4 regions of the Peribacillus sp. NPDC097198 genome follow, and region 1 is predicted to be linked to each of the others. Evidence: riboswitches for the same ligand, from Rfam matches in the RefSeq annotation. Region 1 holds a riboswitch; each other region holds the start of a gene.

Region 1 (4,267 bases):
CTTAGGGACTCAAATTAAAATATTGCTTTCAACTGTGTTTCCAATCGAGCCAACATGGACACAGATGGAAGAAACAGTGGTCCTTCAAATACGTCTGCCACGAATTTTACTGGCCTTGTTAATCGGTGCGGGCCTATCGATTGCAGGCGCCTCTTTCCAAGGGATGTTCGGCAACCCCTTGGTCAGTCCCGATATCCTAGGAGTGTCTGCAGGTGCTGGGTTCGGTGCTTCCCTTGGGATTTTATTATTGGGACATGGTTTTGCATCTCAAGTCTTGGCACTTGGCTGTGGTTTAGCCGCCATCGTTTTCACGTTCATAATCAGCGGCAAAAAAGATTCACCGGTCTTCATGCTTGTTTTGGCTGGGGTTGTCACCTCCGCCCTTTTCCAAGCGTTGATCTCGTTAATTAAGTTTGTCGCCGACCCTGAGGAAAAGCTGCCAGCCATCACATACTGGTTAATGGGAAGCCTTGGAACGGCCACATACAAGGATTTATATGTGGGTGGACCAATCATCCTTGTCGGCATCTTGATTTTATATTCACTACGCTGGAGAATCAATTTACTGACCTTACCTGAGGATGAAGCAAAATCGCTAGGTATCCCGGTCACTAGATTGAAGTGGACGGTCATTCTTGGTGCGACGTTAATTACGGCTTCATCTGTAGCGATAGCCGGTATCATCGGCTGGGTAGGACTGATTATCCCTCATGTGGCAAGAATGCTCGTCGGGAACAACAATCAACTTGTCCTGCCGGTATCCCTATCGATTGGTGGCGCCTATTTACTCCTGATCGATAACCTGGCACGTTCTGTAACCGCTACGGAAATTCCGCTATCGATATTGACAGCCATTATCGGCGCACCATTCTTTGCGATTCTACTTAGAAAGACAGGAGGTGGGTGGTCATGAAAATCGAGGTGCAGGGAGGGAATTTTTTCTATGCTAAAAAAAGAGAGAAAGCTCCTTTTCTTTACCAGACCGACATTGACTTTTCGTTGAATGACGGAGAGATCATGGCGATCCTTGGCCCGAACGGTGCCGGTAAAACCACGATGCTGAAGTGTATCACCGGCCTTCTTGATTGGAAAAAGGGTCAAACGCTCATCGACGGAAAGCCGCTTACTGCGCTATCACGCAAAACGATCTGGAAACGAATCGGTTATGTTCCTCAGGCACATAAAATGGTTTTCGGATTTACTTTGGAAGAGCTTGTCATTATGGGAAGGGCGCCTTATATCAGTACGCTGTCCCAGCCTTCTGCAAAGGACCGGGAGGCTGCCATCGCTGCTCTTGAAATGGTTGGCATTGCGCACCTTGCCAAAAAGTCCTGTAATTCCGTCAGTGGTGGGGAATTGCAGCTGGCCTTGATTGCCCGGACGCTTGTATCGGATCCGGATGTATTGATTCTTGATGAGCCGGAATCGCATCTTGATATTCAAAAGCAAATCGTGATTTTACAGACACTTAAGCGGTTATCGAAAGAGAAGAACATTTCTTGTATCATAAACACGCATTATCCGAACCACGCATTCTACTTGGCTGACCATGTTTTAATGACTGCCAAGGAAAAGCGTGTGGTGTATGGCGAAGTCCGCGAAGTGATGACGGAAGCCCGGATGAAAGAGTACTTCGGAATCGAAATGAAGAAAATCATTTATGAGGAAGAGGATGACTTTTTGATTGAAACGATGGTGCCGAAAGATCTAGGTCTTTTACGTGATCAAAGTACATGCCGTTTTAATAGTGACATCTAAAGCTATAGAAGGCAGCCATGTGATGGTTGCCTTTTTGCGTTCCAAATCTTAATTTAAAGTAATCTGAAATATCATATAATACGATTTCCTAAATGGTGTATAATGAAAGGCAGTGAAATTATATACATATGAACAATTTGGTGTCTGTAAGGACTTGAAAGGGAAGTTGGTGAAATGCCAACGCGGTCGCGCCACTGTAAATGGGAGTTAACGGATGTATACCACTGTATGAATAATATGGGAAGGTGCCGTTAGCAATGACCATGAGCCAGGAGACCTGCCAAAATTGTACACCGGTAACCACGCGGATGGGGAGGTGTGTGGCAGAGCTATGTCCCTTTTTTGTTCCGTTGCCATACATGCATCCTCCGTTTTGATGGGGGATGCTTTTTTGTATGTCTTTTGATATTCGCAACACATGTGTGAAGGTCCAGAAATGAACTCAAAAATGATGGAGGTTTTAAGATGAGGAAGATATATAGTTTCATGCTTGTGATGGGATTGATGGTCGGTATACTGGTTGGCTGTAGCGATGCCTCCCAGGATGGAACAGGAGAAAACCAGTCGACAAAACAAGCTGTTAACCAGGGCTTCCCGCTTTCGTTACAAGATGCAGTGGGTAACAAAGTCACCATCGAGCAGAAACCAGAAAAAATTGTTTCATTAATCCCAAGTAATACAGAAGCGGTCTTTGCGCTAGGTTCGGGTGAGAAAGTGATTGGAGTGTCTGAAAATGACAATTACCCGGAAGAAACGAAAGATATTCAGAAGATAGGTGGAATGGAAATAGATACAGAGATGATTTTAGCCTTGCAGCCTGATATCGTTCTTGCTCATGAGAGTGCCCATAATTCCAAAGAAGGAATCCAACAGCTTAAGGATGCGGGTATTCCAGTTATAATCGTGAATGATGCTAAAAGCTTTAAAGAAGTGTATACGTCTATCGAGATGATTGGAACGGCAATAGGGGAACTGGATAAGGCAAAGGAAATCGTCAAGACGATGCAGACCAAGCTGGAAAAGATCAAAGAAAAGGCTAAGGCAATCAAGAGTGAGGATAGAAAAAGTGTTTTTGTAGAGGTTTCACCGTCACCTGAAATCTATACAACGGGAAAAAATACTTTCATGGATGAAATGCTGGACATCATTTCAGCGGATAATGTCGCAGGTGAATTGGATGGCTGGGTAAAACTCGATGAAGAGTCGATGATAGCGGCCAACCCGGATGTCATCATTACAACCTATGGTTACTACACAGGAGATCCAGTCAAAGAGGTAACGGGAAGAAATGGATGGGCCGACATTCAGGCAGTTAAGAATGGTGAGGTTTTCGATGTCCATTCAGATATTGTCACTCGTTCCGGTCCTAGGCTTATAGAGGGAGTAGAGGAACTTGCCAAATCAGTCTATCCGAACGTATTTAAAAACTAAACGGGCATTGGCCTATGTATTTGCCCTATCATTTTTGGTTATTTCGATATTGATCGGTATTTCCTTAGGATCGGTTTCCGTTCCGATACCAGTGCTTTTGCAAATCATTGGCAAGGAAGTCCTTCATTTGCCCCTGGCCATGGAACCGGATGGGACACTGACGAATATCGTGATGAACATCCGCCTGCCGAGGGTCGTGCTTGCAGGTTTGGTTGGGGCATCCCTTGCAATAGCAGGGGCAGCATTTCAGGGATTGCTCAGGAATCCCCTAGCTGACCCCTATACCCTGGGAATATCCTCAGGGGCTTCGCTTGGTGCAGTATTAACGTTGTTTTTGAATTTGTCACTGCCGTTTTTTGGCCTATATACACTGCCTACATTAAGCATTCTTTTTTCATTGTTGACGATTTTTTGCGTATTGACCTTTGCAAGAAAAATGGATCGTTCCATGAAGGTAGAAACGATTATTTTAACCGGTATCATTTTCAGCTCGTTTTTAAGTGCTTTCATCTCATTGATGATTGCATTGACGGGTGAGGAGTTAAGGCAAATCATCAGCTGGCTGATGGGAAGTGTCTCGATGCGTGGTTGGAGTCATGTCACGATCATTTTGCCATTTTTCCTCCTTGGTTCTCTCGTTTTGATGATGAATACCCACGAATTGAATGCCATGACATTTGGGGAAGACCGTGCGAGGCACCTAGGCGTGAATGTTCAGCGGAGGAAGATGCTGATTCTGATCGCCGGCTCGATACTGACAGGGGCTGCCGTTGCCGTATCAGGGACGATTGGCTTTGTAGGGCTGGTCATCCCCCATTTGGTCCGCAGGATTTGGGGGCCAGACCATACGCATCTGTTGCCATTATCAATGATTGTGGGAAGCGGATTTTTAATATTGGCTGATCTGGTGGCACGAACGATCATCGCACCGACAGAATTGCCGATAGGTGTTATTACTTCGCTTATCGGTGCGCCGGCATTCGCATTTATTTTATTAAAGAGACGGAGAGAAGGGTAGAAGTGTATGCTTGAAGTTAAAGGGTTAACAGGAGGATATGATAATAAAACGGTTTTGGAC
Region 2 (4,267 bases), on a different contig from region 1:
TTCCGCTTGATCACTTCCGGGTGTTCTTTGATCCGGTCAAAAAGCTGTTTTTGCTTGCCGACAGGAATCAAGGAAGCAAGGATGTAAGAATACGATTCATTATGAATGGATTCCTGCTGGGCCATGTTGGCGAGGATCGCCTTTGCTGCCGGATCCTTGATGTATCGAAGGATCTCCACTAATGTTGGTGTTTGCAGGCTGTCCATCCCGGCAATCATCGTGAGGATGTCGAGGAAAGCATCCTGGATATCCTCATCCAATTCACCCCACTGCTTTTTATCCTGAATCATGTTCACACTCGATGGCTTCCAAAAATTGTTGATGAGCTGTGTATAGGTATCATAGAATTTTTCATACTGAATGTCGTTCCAAAGGAGAAAGCCTGAAGCTTCTCCTTTGAAAACGCCGGTTGCCTTGGTAGGATGGGTTGGTTCGAGCATCCTGATTTTCTTGATATGGTTTGTCATCTGTAAAATCTCCTTCAATAAAGTAAATTCCATTCCCACTCGTTAACTGGAGCAGCTCTCACAGGCATTGTCGTATTCGGATGAAGTGGAACGAAGATAATAAGTCGATTTCAATCCGCTTTCCCATGCTGTTAGGTGGATGTCCAATAACACTTTAGCCTTGATCGTGTTTTGTACATACAGGTTGAAGCTGATGGCTTGGTCGATATGACGTTGACGTGCTGCATTTTGTCTGATGCTTTCCTTTTGGTCCAAATGGAAGCGCGTTTTTTTATAGTATTCATACGTAGTGGGCGTCAATCCAGGCGCTGTCACTTTAAATTTGAAGTTTTTCTTTTCTTCATAAAACTCGATTTCATATAACGGGTCGATGCCATCCGTGGAATGACCGATTTTGGCAGTCGATGAATTGGGGGCGATTGCCATTAAATAGCCGTTTCGTGTACCATACTGCTTTACTTCTTCTTTTAATTCCAACCATTTTGGATCTCTATAGTCACGAAGGTCGAAATACTCCCCCGTTTGCCAATCGGACCCTTCGAAGTATGGGTAGGTTCCTTTTTCCTTGGCCAATTCATTGGATGCTTTAATGGTTAAATAAGCGATTTTCTCATATAAGGTATCGGCGTACTTAACGGCTTCATCGGACTCCCAGTAGATATTTTGCGTCGCCAGTAAATGATGCCACCCGAAAGTTCCTAAGCCGATGGAGCGGTAGCGCTTATTCGAAATGGAAGCTTGCTTGACCGGTAAGGTATTCACGTCAATGACGTTATCGAGCATGCGGATCTGAATCGGGATCAGTCTCTCCAATACATCGCTCTTCACCGCGCGAGGCAGGTTGATGGAAGAAAGGTTACAGACAACGAAATCCCCGCTTTTGCGAACTACGACGACATCGCCATCTTCCGTTTCATATTCGTCGGTGATCGTTGAAGGGCTTAAGTTCTGGGCGATTTCCGTACAAAGGTTAGAACAATAGATCATCCCTTTATGCTTGTTCGGGTTCTTTCTGTTCACTTCGTCCCGGTAGAACATATAGGGTACGCCTTCTTCTAATTGTGAAATCATGATGCCTTTCATAATGTCCATCGCTTTGATTTTCTCGAAACTATAGCCTGGAAGTATGCCATTCTCCGCCGCCTCTACAGCAAGGGCGTAATGGTCCCTGAAACTGCCTTCCCCTTTTTTCTCGTCATAAAAATCTTCGAGGGAGAACCCAAGGGTTTGCTTCACGGTATGCGGGTCGAAGAGATACCAATCTTTCCGGTCGCGCACGGCTTCCATGAATAAATCGGGGATGCAGACGCCCGTGAAGATGTCATGCGCCTTTAAGCGGTCGTCGCCGTTTTGCGTCTTCAAGTCAAGGAAGCTCATGATGTCCTTATGCCACGCATCCAGATAGATGGCGATTGCGCCTTTACGTTGCCCCAATTGATCGACGCTGACGGCCGTTTGGTTAAAGAGGCGAATCCAGGGAGTCGTGCCTGAACTGTTACCGGAAAAACCGCGGATATCAGAACCAAGCGAACGGATTTTCCCGACATATAGACCAACGCCGCCCCCGAACTTGGAAACTTTTGCGGCATCATAGTTTGATTGATAAATTCCGTCGATGGAATCCTCGATTGCATCGATGAAGCATGAGCTCAATTGCCCGTGTGTCTTGCCGGCATTTGAGAGGGTAGGGGTCGCTACCGTCATATATAGGTTCGACATTGCCCAGTAGGCTTCTTTGACAAGCTGCAGTCGGTGTTCCGTTTTTTCCAGTCTCATGATTTCCATGGCAATGATCATGAAGCGCTCCTGGGGAAGTTCATAGACCTTGTCTTTTTTTGGACGGGCTAAGTAGCGATCATTCAAAAGATAGATTCCGATATATGAAAATAGTTTATCTTTTTCCGGATCGATGACCGAACCCAATTCTTCGATTTCCGTTTTTGTGTAGGAGTCGAGAAGCTCTGCTTTATAAACAGGGTAACGTTGGCCTTCATGCTGCTGAGAGAGTTCTTGAATCAATTCATAGAAAGGTCCATAGTTCCGGCCTTCATAGCCCCGGTTCTTTTGGGCATCACGATACATGGTATTCAATAGTTCCCTTGCGGCGACGAATGTCCAGTCTGGGGCATCGATATCGACACTTTCAAGTGCAAGCTGGATCAACTTTTTCGATGTTTGTTCTTCTGAAGCATCACCTTTTCGATCGAGCCATTTAGTAAAACGCTTTTTGAACTTTTCCATATCAAGACGGCCTTCGAAATCCTTGGATAACATGTCCAGCTGGGTTGAATTTGTTTCTGTGTCATTTTTTATGGTAGGGTTATATGTTTGAGTCATAAATGTTCCTCCTCTTAAATGTACGCGAATAAAAAAAACCGCCCAATAAATTGAGCGGATCAAACGATAGGATAAAAGAGCCATGAAAAAATAGCCGTTACACTATCGTTTCATCATCTCAATCCCCGAAGAATAAGAAACTTGAAAAAACCAGGCAGGTCTCCTGACTCATGATCATCCTACTTTGAGTCCTTCCCGTATAGAGAGCTATACAGTGGTTTTCTCATTTCGTCACATTTACAGTTGCGGGGACAGTTCCGGGTTCACACCGGATTCCCTTTTCAGCCATCTCTGGCACCTTGGTTAATAATTCTATATATAGTTATTTATGTTGTTGGAAAAGTCAATATCTAGTATGTATGCTTATATTATCGTAAGCCATCCATGCTGATAATTCAACATATATATTTGTGAAAAACTGATTCATATCTATTGACAAGGTCGGATAAAGGAAGAGGATGATGAAAGAATATAGGGAGGAATACAAAATTCCATCGCGGAATGTCAGGGTTTTTGTGTTAAAATAAATTGCATAGCAAAACTAGGGATTCTGGTTATGAAAAGAAAAATCCCTGCCAAATCATTTAGGAAAAAGGAGAAAAAATCGTGGAAAAAATATTAGTTTTTGGACATAAGAATCCGGATACCGACACTATCTGTTCAGCAATCGCTTATGCTGACCTAAAAAAGCAGCTGGGCATCCAAGCTGAACCTGTTCGTCTTGGTGAAGTGAATGGTGAAACACAATATGCGTTGGACCAATTTAAATTCGAAGCACCCCGCCTTGTTGAAAAAGTGGCTGGGGAAGCGGATGGCGTGATTTTAGTCGATCACAACGAACGTCAGCAGAGTGCCGAAGACATTGACCAGGTACGCGTATTGGAAGTCATCGACCATCATCGTATCGCTAATTTCGAAACAAGTGATCCTTTATATTACCGCGCAGAACCAGTTGGCTGCACGGCTACTATTTTAAATAAGATTTATAAAGAAAACGGAATTGAAGTGCCTAAAGCCATTGCAGGACTTATGCTTTCAGCCATCATTTCCGACTCTTTATTATTCAAATCGCCTACTTGCACGGAGCAAGACGTCGCAGCTGCTATGGAGTTAGCGGAAATTGCTGGCGTGAATGCTGAAACATATGGCTTGGAGATGCTAAAAGCGGGTGCTGACCTGAGTGACAAAACCATCGATCAGCTCATCACACTTGATGCAAAAGAATTTTCAATGGGAACGGCAAAAGTTGAGATTGCTCAAGTGAATGCTGTTGACCCGAATGAAGTGCTTGCAAAGCAATCAGAAATTGAAGCAGCGATTCATGCAGTTATTGCCGCGAAAGAATTGGATTTATTCTTATTCGTCGTAACGGATATCTTAACGAATGATTCCGTTGCCTTGGCTCTAGGAGCATCAGCGGATGCAGTGGAGAAAGCGTATAACGTAACATTGAATAAGAACAT
Region 3 (4,267 bases), on a different contig from region 1:
ATAGGGTTCGATATGGATAGTGAGGGGCAAAAACAATTACGTGAAGTTGCTGAAGCTGGCGGAGGGAAATTCGAAATGGTCAATAATGCCGATGATTTCAATAAGATGTGGGATGAAGAGCGTAGAGATCTGTGGAACCAATGGTGGAATTGGGGCAATGAAAATTGGAGTACCGTTCGGGATGAACAAAATAAGAAGACATCGTCTTTACTTGATGAAAAAAACAGTTTTTCTAGGCTTTCCTCTGATGAAAGCAATCGCATGTATGAGGCTACGAGTTATTTAAAGGATAAGAAACAAATAAATTATGAGACTTGGGAGGAAGCTCGCAGTTTAGTCAAACAACGCCGTGAAATAATAAAAGAGTATTATGACGAAAAATATGAAGAATTGAACACGACAGTGAAAAATGAAGGGGAGGGTTTAAAAGAATCAATTAAAAAGAAAGAAGAAGAAATGAAAGAGAAATATAAAGATTAATAATCAAAGGGGCTGTCTAATAGCCCTCTTTCAAGAGGATTCATGCACAAAATAAAAGGCAGAAATGTTGTTAAATCAACGTTTCCGCCTTTTATTATATATACGATTTCGGCGTAATTACCCCTTTTGAGTGTGTCTTTATTTGAATAATTGCGGATATATGGTCTTTGCAGTTAGTTCTACGGCTTCTCCGATACGCGGTCCGGGACGTGACATGACGTCTTCGCTAAGCTGATATACTTGGTCTTCCTTCACGGCGCTGACATCTTTCCAACCTTTACGGGATTTGATTTCATCCACAGCATTGTCCACATAGCCTACGGTTGTGATGATGGCATCCGGGTTGCGCTTGACGACTTCTTCATCTGCTATTTTCGCCCAGCCCTTTTGGTCGGCAAAGATATTTTCGATACCGGCAGACGCCAAGATCTCTTGCTGGAAGGTTTCAGCTCCCGCTGTATAGATTTCCGGAGAAGGGCTGATTTCGAAATATGTTTTTTCTTTAGAATCAACACTCGCCACTTTTTCTTCAACATCTTTGATTTGTTTTTTTATGTTTTTGACTAGGTCATCCCCTTGGTCCGTTACGCCCATGACTTTGGCAATTTGATCAATATCGCTATATACATCATCAAAGGTCACGGCTGATTTAATAATGAAAATGGGAATTCCCGCATCTTCAAGCGGCTTTAATGCTGCTTCATCGCCAATTGTGTAGGCAATGATGGCATCCGGTTTCAAAGAGATGATTTTTTCGGAATTGATCGTCATCGAATCAGAGACACGCTCGACATCTTTAGCTTCCTCAGGATAGTTATCGAAATCTGTCGCTCCAATCACCTTATTCCCTACACCAAGGGCATATAAAATCTCCGTATTACTGGGTTGAAGTGAAACGACCGTTTCCGGAACCTTATCAAATGTGATTTCTTTTCCACTATCATCGGTGACGGTATAGGATTTGACTTCTTCAGTTGTTGCAGGATCTTTTTTCTCTATCGATTTCTGATCATCATTCGAGGCACATCCTGTAAGGAAAAGGGCGACCATCAGAAGGGCAATCCAACTGGATCTTACTGTTCTTATCATGTTTTATTCCTCCGTTTTCTTTTTCATTGTTTTGGTTGGATAGGATTTGCTGATAAAGGGAATCTCTTCGACACCCAGTTGTTTATTGACATAGACAGCCATCACGAATAGAACATTGGCAAGCAAATGAGCATAATCAAAAAGAATCGCGGGCACATCTTTTTCCGTACTGACTTTTTGCAAGGCACGGACGGATTTCTTGGCTTCACTACGGCAAGTATGCAAAATACAGGCTGCCGTCGATCCTTGGGGTAGCACAAATGTTTCGATGCGTTCTTTCACTTCAGCGACATAATAGTCATAGATTTCACTTAGGCGGTTTAGACCGTCTTCGGTTATGGCCAATTTCCCCCGGGCAGAACCATTTAAATGATAAGCCATCGGCAACAGTTCCATTAAATCCCTGTAGACTTCAGGAATCTCTTTCGTGAACGACGCTGCCAGTCCCATTTGAGTCGTCAATGAATCGGTGCGAATTTCATAATCAACGGTTGAAACTGATTCGCGCATGAATGGGTAGCATAAAAAGCGGGCATCCTTCTTTGCCATGATTTTTCCTCCTTTTTAATAATGTGAATGACCTTCGTATTGCTTTTCGGCGCAAAAGAAAAAGCCGACCAAAGGTATTGGTCGGCAAACAATCATCTATGTATCTCGAACGGAAAAAAAGATGGAAGATTGCCGTACAATCCTCCTAACTTCCGAAGAGCAAAATACGATAAAAAAAAGGCAGGTCTCCTGGCTCGTGCATCATTTTACTCTAAGAACCTTCCCATTTGGATTGAATGAATGGTATCGTGCGTGCGGATTCATTCACAAACAGTGGCATATTTCTTATTTCATTAGCACTTACAGTTGCGGAAACAGCTTCGGTTTTACACCGAATTCCCTATTAAGCTGACAAGTCAGCACCTATTTTCTGCAAGGTTTATATTCACTTAGTACCAGTCTATCATAATTAATTACTTAAATAGTGAAAAGATTTCAAGAAATCTCTTTTATAGGGGTATTATTCTAGTAAACTCACTTTGTAAGGATAAATTGGAGGTTAATGTAAAATGGATGTCGAATAAATAAGGGTTAAGCATGAGTGATTTACATAATCATGGGAGGTAGAGAATGGTTTATAAACAAGTGAATCAGAAACTGGATATGATTTTGGAAAACATTGAAAAGGTCATTATTGGAAAAAGAGATATAGCAGAACTAAGTCTTGTGGCGCTCCTTTCTGGTGGACATGTCTTATTGGAAGATGTCCCGGGCGTGGGGAAGACCGTCTTGGTCAGGGCGCTAGCGAAGTCCATCGGGGCGGATTTCAAACGGATTCAATTCACGCCTGACTTGCTACCGTCCGATGTAACGGGGGTATCGATTTTCAATCCGAAGGAACAAGAGTTCATCTTTAGACCGGGGCCAATCATGGGCCATATCATTTTGGCCGATGAAATCAATCGGACATCACCGAAAACGCAATCCGCCCTACTTGAAGGAATGGAAGAGGCAAGCGTGACGGTGGATGGTGTGACAAGGAAACTGGAACAACCGTTTTTCGTCATGGCCACTCAAAATCCAATTGATTACGAAGGCACATACCCACTTCCAGAAGCACAGCTAGATCGTTTTTTATTGAAAATGAAGATGGGGTATCCGGAAGTGGCAGAAGAGATAGAAGTGTTGCATCGGGCCCAATATACGGCTCCGATTGAAGAATTGGAATCCGTGATTTCGTTAGAGGAACTGATAGATTTGCAGATAGAGGCAAAGGCCGTGATCGTGGATGATACGATAAAGACGTATATCGTCGAGTTAGCTAATCAATCACGTAAGCATGAAAGTGTATATCTTGGGGTGAGCCCACGTGGATCGATTGCCCTAATGAAGGCAGCCCAAGCCTATGCGCTCCTAAAGGGAAGGGATTACGTTTTACCTGATGATGTGCAGCATTTGGTACCGTTCGTTTTTACCCATCGGCTAATCCTTAATCCGGAAGCGAATTACTCGGGGGTGAATGCTGAGATGGTGATACATGAGGTAGTGGCTACGACGCAGGTACCCGTGAAGAGGGCCGTGACCTAATGAGGAATGTGCTTACCATACTGAAGAAAAACAGGAATGTCTGTGGGATCATAGTGCTTATGCTCATTTCCTTTTGTTTTGCGATGTTTCAAGGCGGGTTTATCAGTTGGTTCATTTTCTATACCTTTTTGCCGTTCGGTGCGTACTCTATGATTCTGCTGTTTTATCCACTTCAGGCTTTTGAAGTGGAGAGAAGAATTAGTAAACACGAATGCCAGGCCGGAGAGTCGGTAGATATGACATTGGTATTCTCCCGGAAAAACAGACTGCCTCTTTTATATATGGTGGTAGAAGAGGATTTGCCGATGGAACTGGAAAAGAAAACATTGGTTTTTCCAGGATTTAAACAATCCTTCCAATTGACATATACCCTGGAGAATCTGCCAAGAGGAGAACATGTCATCCAATCGGTTCGCTTCAAAATAGGGGACTTCTTTGGACTCTATGAAAAAGAAGCGACAGTGCATGCCCCTTTGAAACTCACCGTTTTCCCGGCTTATCAGGAGTTGAATTATAAACAGTTGGAGCATGTCTTCGATCAAGGACAAGTTGGTACGACGAAAAAAATACAGCGGGAACATTCGGTCGTGTCCGGAATCAGGGAGTATCAGCCGGGTGATCA
Region 4 (4,267 bases), on a different contig from region 1:
TCTATATCAAACCCATTCATGGTAGCCTTGGCCTCGGCATTCATCAAATTCTGTATGATAAGCATGAAAATGTCTACTATTGCCGGTATAAAAATGAGGAACAGGAAAACAAATTACAAAAGTTCTCCACACTCGAATCCATCCTCAAACATGTATTTCATAATCGACCGCTTGAGAACCTGATCGTTCAACAAGGCATCCCGTTAATCCGCTCTTCAAAGCGGCCAGTGGATTTCAGGGTCCATACGAACAAGGACAGCAATGGGGTTTGGCAAGTGACGGCCATCGCCGCAAAAGTTTCCGGGGCTGGCAGTGTGACGACCCATATTAAAAGCGGCGGGGTCATCAAGACGGTTGCCGAACTATACGGAGATGACGAAGAAGCTAAACGGATCGAGGAAAAGCTATCAGAAGCCGCTCTTATATTAAGTGAAAGCATCGAGGAGCACCTAGATGGCATCATAGGAGAAATCGGCTTCGATTTCGGATTGGATAAAAAAGGGCAAGTATGGATGTTCGAAGCTAATTCTAAACCAGGCCGTTCTATCTTTTCCCATCCAAAGTTAAAGGAATTTGAACTTTTAACCAGGAAGCTCAGCCTTGATTATGCCATTTATCTTACCGAACAGACGATTTCACAAACGATTGGTACACAGAAATGAACATTTTTTATGATGTTCCCTCTGAGAGATGGAGCCATAACGAGGAAGATATGCAGCTATATGCGGGAGCCGCGAATGAGGAAATCCCTTTTAAGCAGGACACCCAGGATCAGGCACTTTTTCCGATTACTTTATTTCCGGGAAACCGGGTGCTAGTCGTTGGTATCTTGACCTCTCTAGATCCAAAGAAGGAATCAGGTATAGGGGGGAATTTGACACTTTTTCAGAATTTATCTCAATATTTATCGAATCATGGGATATTGGCCTATGTATTCACGGTTGAATCCTTGCTTTCCAACTACATGAAAGGCTTCATCTTTTCTTCACAAACGAACACATGGAATGAGGTAAAATTACCACTGCCCGATATCGTTTATAATCGCATTCCCAAAAGGGGATTCGAAGCATCGGAAAGTTTTCAAGAACTCCTTTCCTTTTTTAAAGAACATCGCATCACTTTATTCAACCCTCATTTTTTGGATAAGTACTTGATGTACGAAGCATTGACGGAAGATGGATCTCTAGCCCGCCATCTTCCATCGACCATAGACCTATCCGACCCTACCCAACTAGCGGACTTCTTACATTTCCACAAACATATTTATTTGAAACCATGCAAAGGAAGCCAAGGTAAGGGCATCTACACCCTGCTAGAAAAACCTGATGGCACCCTCCAATTCAATAGCCTGAAACATCAGGAATTGTACCCTGATTTCTCCGCGTTTTGGGAAGCCAATAAGGCGTCGCTCAAAAAGAGGGGGTATCTGGCCCAACGAGCGGTCATTCCAAAGAAACTGAATGGACACCGATACGATTACCGTATTCTTGTTCATTATGAAAATGGGTTTTATAAAGTGACCGGCAAGGGCGTGAGGATGTCGCAAACCCAGGAAATCACAACCCATACGCCAAGGGGGGGAAAGCTTTTTCCCTATCAGCAGCTACAAACGAGGCCGTTAAACAGGAAGTTGGCGAACATTGCGCAAAGATGTGGAATCATCCTCTCCAGGAAGTTTGGCTTTCTTGGGGAATTCTCCATTGATATCGGGGAAGATACATCCGGTGCTCTATTCATTTATGAAGTCAATTCAAAACCCATGCAATTTGATGAAGAGGAAATTGAAGCGAGCCGCCTACTACATTTAAAAAACCTGTTCATTGAATTAACTTTTCCGAATCACATAAGAAAATAACCTCCATCCTGCTTTTTCCATTATAATGAAATGAGAAACAGCGATATGGAGGTTATACATATGATTACGCATTTTCAATGGAAGCCGTTGCACAAGAATTTACCTGGCTGGAAGATTTCCTTTTACTTCAATAAATTGGCCGTCCAAGCCCTCTATCATAAAGATGGGTCCATCGAGTGGTTAACCAATCCGCCTGAAGAATCAGAGGAAGAAAAACTTAAGGGCATGATCCATGATTTAATGGTGTATCACGTGTACGAATAAACAGAATAAAGAATCCCTCTTTGGCTAACACTATTAAAAAGCCAAGGAGGGATTTCATTTGGATAAAGAAAAGATTACATTTCTGAAGGATACCGAGTATGACGGTAAGGATTCTGTATACCTCGATATCGATCGTATCATCAATGAAGGACTTGCTGGCGGAAACGTCTATGAAGCCGCGGACACCTTGAACATTGAGGAAGCCCATGACTTTCATGATGAAACGGAACCGAACATCAATAAAGATTGAAAACAAGGGCTTCCCTTATGGGCGGCTCTTTATTTGATTTCTTGATAGCCGAATATTTCTATATTCACTTGGCTAAAGGCTCTTTCAAGATTTGCTTCGTATTCTTTCCTATCTTCTACGTTTTTGCCATGAACCTGGATTTCCTCAATCAAGCTTGCTCGGCAATCATCTAAAGATATCATTTCTTCCACACAAAAGTTACGCATGATTTGCGCTTTTAAATAGTCCGTAAAATGCTCAACTGTACCAAACAATGATATGGCCCCCTATGATAGCTGTCCTGTCTAATTAACAGGATTCTTTTTGAATATTGTCCAATATGGACTTGTAAAAAACAAAAAACAACTTCCCATTCAGAAGTTGTTAGAGTGCAAACGAAACATAACAAAAATGACCATGATTCCCCATTTTTCTACAAAAATAAGAAAGCATGTTCTTGCTAATTTTTCGCACTTAACACCCCCTATCCTCGTAGGTTTCTGGCGTTGTGCTAAAAACGGGCAGGTCTCCTGGCTCATGATCATCGCTTTTCGAACCTTCCCATCTTTTCTTGCAAAAAAGACAGTGGCATTCCTTCGAATCGCTCTCATTTACAGTTGCGGGACAGCGTCGGATTCTAACCGACTTCCCTTTTAAGCAGATAAGCTACACTTTCTTATCTGCACCCATTTCTAGACGAAATACTATTTTTCAGTTTAACTGTATCAAATTTTCACTAGGATTACAATGAGGCTCCTGCCTTGTTCTTGGGCCCTATCTATCCTCTGTCCTCTGAATACACCCTACTCTCTTTCAGTATCGATGTAATGATATGCTCCGAATCCCATTCATGACCGGATATCTCGATAAGCGGATACCGATTAGGCAACACGTTTTGCTGAATTTCATGGACTTCCAATCCTTGATCATGCAAACGCAGAATTTCACCGCGCAGATTTTCCAAGTAACTGAGCTTTCTTTCAAACATTTCCTTTCCGTTCGGGACATATCCGGCATGGCAGCAAAAGACCTCTTTAAAATCATACTGAAGCAGTTTCTTGATGGATTCCATGATGACCGGGATAGATTCTTCCCTTAAAACGAGCTTCGTTTTCGGCGTTACAAACAGGTCACCCGAAAACAGCATGCCATTACTATGGTTCAGGTAAACCATATGGTCCCTCGAATGCCCTGGCGTAAAGATTGGCTCCCATGTTTGAGTGCGTGAATGGACGACCCCTCCTAATGGTTCTGCCTTGAAGGCATCCCTATCTCCCCAAAAAACTCTACGGTAATCGGGATATTCTGCATCCTTTGCACAAATATCGAGGGACATCGGATGAATATAGATGGGAACGTTCCTATGTTCCTGTATCCATGCGGCCCCACCCGTATGGTCCTCATGATAATGCGTCAGCGCAACCATATCGTAATCAGCGGTTTCAAAGAATGGAGTAAGTTCCTTCAACAAGATTTTTGCCCCCGTATCAACTAACATGCCATCGGTTAAGAACACATTCACGCTCATGCCTGATTTGTTTCCTTCCGGTGTCCCTTTTACGCAAACCACATCGTTTATCGTTTTCATTTCCAGCATGACTTTCCACCCCAATCATTTTTTTGGAAAAACTCATCATCCTTTATTTTCTAATTTACTTACAATAAATGTATTATCTCTCCATACTTTTTACAAGTATAATATTTTTTCTAATGATGGGAGTGATCAAAGTCCATATTCTTACGCAGACAGGCCATGTAAGATCCGGGACGTTCCGTGTAACTTAGCAAATGGCCACTATAATCTGGGCAAGTAGATCGTTTGATTCATAATCTTGATAAAATTCAAAAAATAATTGACATTACTGTATTTAACAAATAATATAGATTATATTAAAAAAATAATAAAATACTAAAATAGT

What was found. Region 1 has a riboswitch for cobalamin ahead of ACIQXQ_RS02405 (helical backbone metal receptor). Riboswitches for the same ligand answer to the same signal wherever they lie in the genome.
Region 2: linked by a shared signal. The riboswitch ahead of ACIQXQ_RS03850 (ribonucleoside-diphosphate reductase subunit alpha) and the one ahead of ACIQXQ_RS02405 (helical backbone metal receptor) in region 1 are both predicted to bind cobalamin.
Region 3: linked by a shared signal. The riboswitch ahead of ACIQXQ_RS18850 (hypothetical protein) and the one ahead of ACIQXQ_RS02405 (helical backbone metal receptor) in region 1 are both predicted to bind cobalamin.
Region 4: linked by a shared signal. The riboswitch ahead of ACIQXQ_RS04165 (hypothetical protein) and the one ahead of ACIQXQ_RS02405 (helical backbone metal receptor) in region 1 are both predicted to bind cobalamin.

What each region holds. Positions count from the first base shown of each region.
Region 1 is NZ_JBIWDO010000001.1:499,642-503,908, reverse strand. Features, by position in the region: gene ACIQXQ_RS02415 (FecCD family ABC transporter permease) at 1-913, shown strand, start outside; gene ACIQXQ_RS02410 (ABC transporter ATP-binding protein) at 910-1,758, shown strand; cobalamin riboswitch at 1,880-2,057, shown strand; gene ACIQXQ_RS02405 (helical backbone metal receptor) at 2,224-3,189, shown strand; gene ACIQXQ_RS02400 (FecCD family ABC transporter permease) at 3,152-4,207, shown strand; gene ACIQXQ_RS02395 (heme ABC transporter ATP-binding protein) at 4,214-4,267, shown strand, end outside.
Region 2 is NZ_JBIWDO010000002.1:168,906-173,172, forward strand. Features, by position in the region: gene ACIQXQ_RS03845 (ribonucleotide-diphosphate reductase subunit beta) at 1-467, opposite strand, end outside; gene ACIQXQ_RS03850 (ribonucleoside-diphosphate reductase subunit alpha) at 510-2,804, opposite strand; cobalamin riboswitch at 2,941-3,122, opposite strand; gene ACIQXQ_RS03855 (manganese-dependent inorganic pyrophosphatase) at 3,411-4,267, shown strand, end outside.
Region 3 is NZ_JBIWDO010000015.1:48,189-52,455, forward strand. Features, by position in the region: gene ACIQXQ_RS18840 (VWA domain-containing protein) at 1-480, shown strand, start outside; gene ACIQXQ_RS18845 (ABC transporter substrate-binding protein) at 619-1,569, opposite strand; gene ACIQXQ_RS18850 (hypothetical protein) at 1,573-2,118, opposite strand; cobalamin riboswitch at 2,281-2,500, opposite strand; gene ACIQXQ_RS18855 (AAA family ATPase) at 2,689-3,645, shown strand; gene ACIQXQ_RS18860 (DUF58 domain-containing protein) at 3,645-4,267, shown strand, end outside.
Region 4 is NZ_JBIWDO010000002.1:232,664-236,930, reverse strand. Features, by position in the region: gene ACIQXQ_RS04185 (YheC/YheD family endospore coat-associated protein) at 1-662, shown strand, start outside; gene ACIQXQ_RS04180 (YheC/YheD family endospore coat-associated protein) at 713-1,855, shown strand; gene ACIQXQ_RS04175 (YheE family protein) at 1,916-2,119, shown strand; gene ACIQXQ_RS04170 (hypothetical protein) at 2,178-2,369, shown strand; gene ACIQXQ_RS04165 (hypothetical protein) at 2,399-2,623, opposite strand; cobalamin riboswitch at 2,852-3,053, opposite strand; gene ACIQXQ_RS04160 (MBL fold metallo-hydrolase) at 3,127-3,945, opposite strand.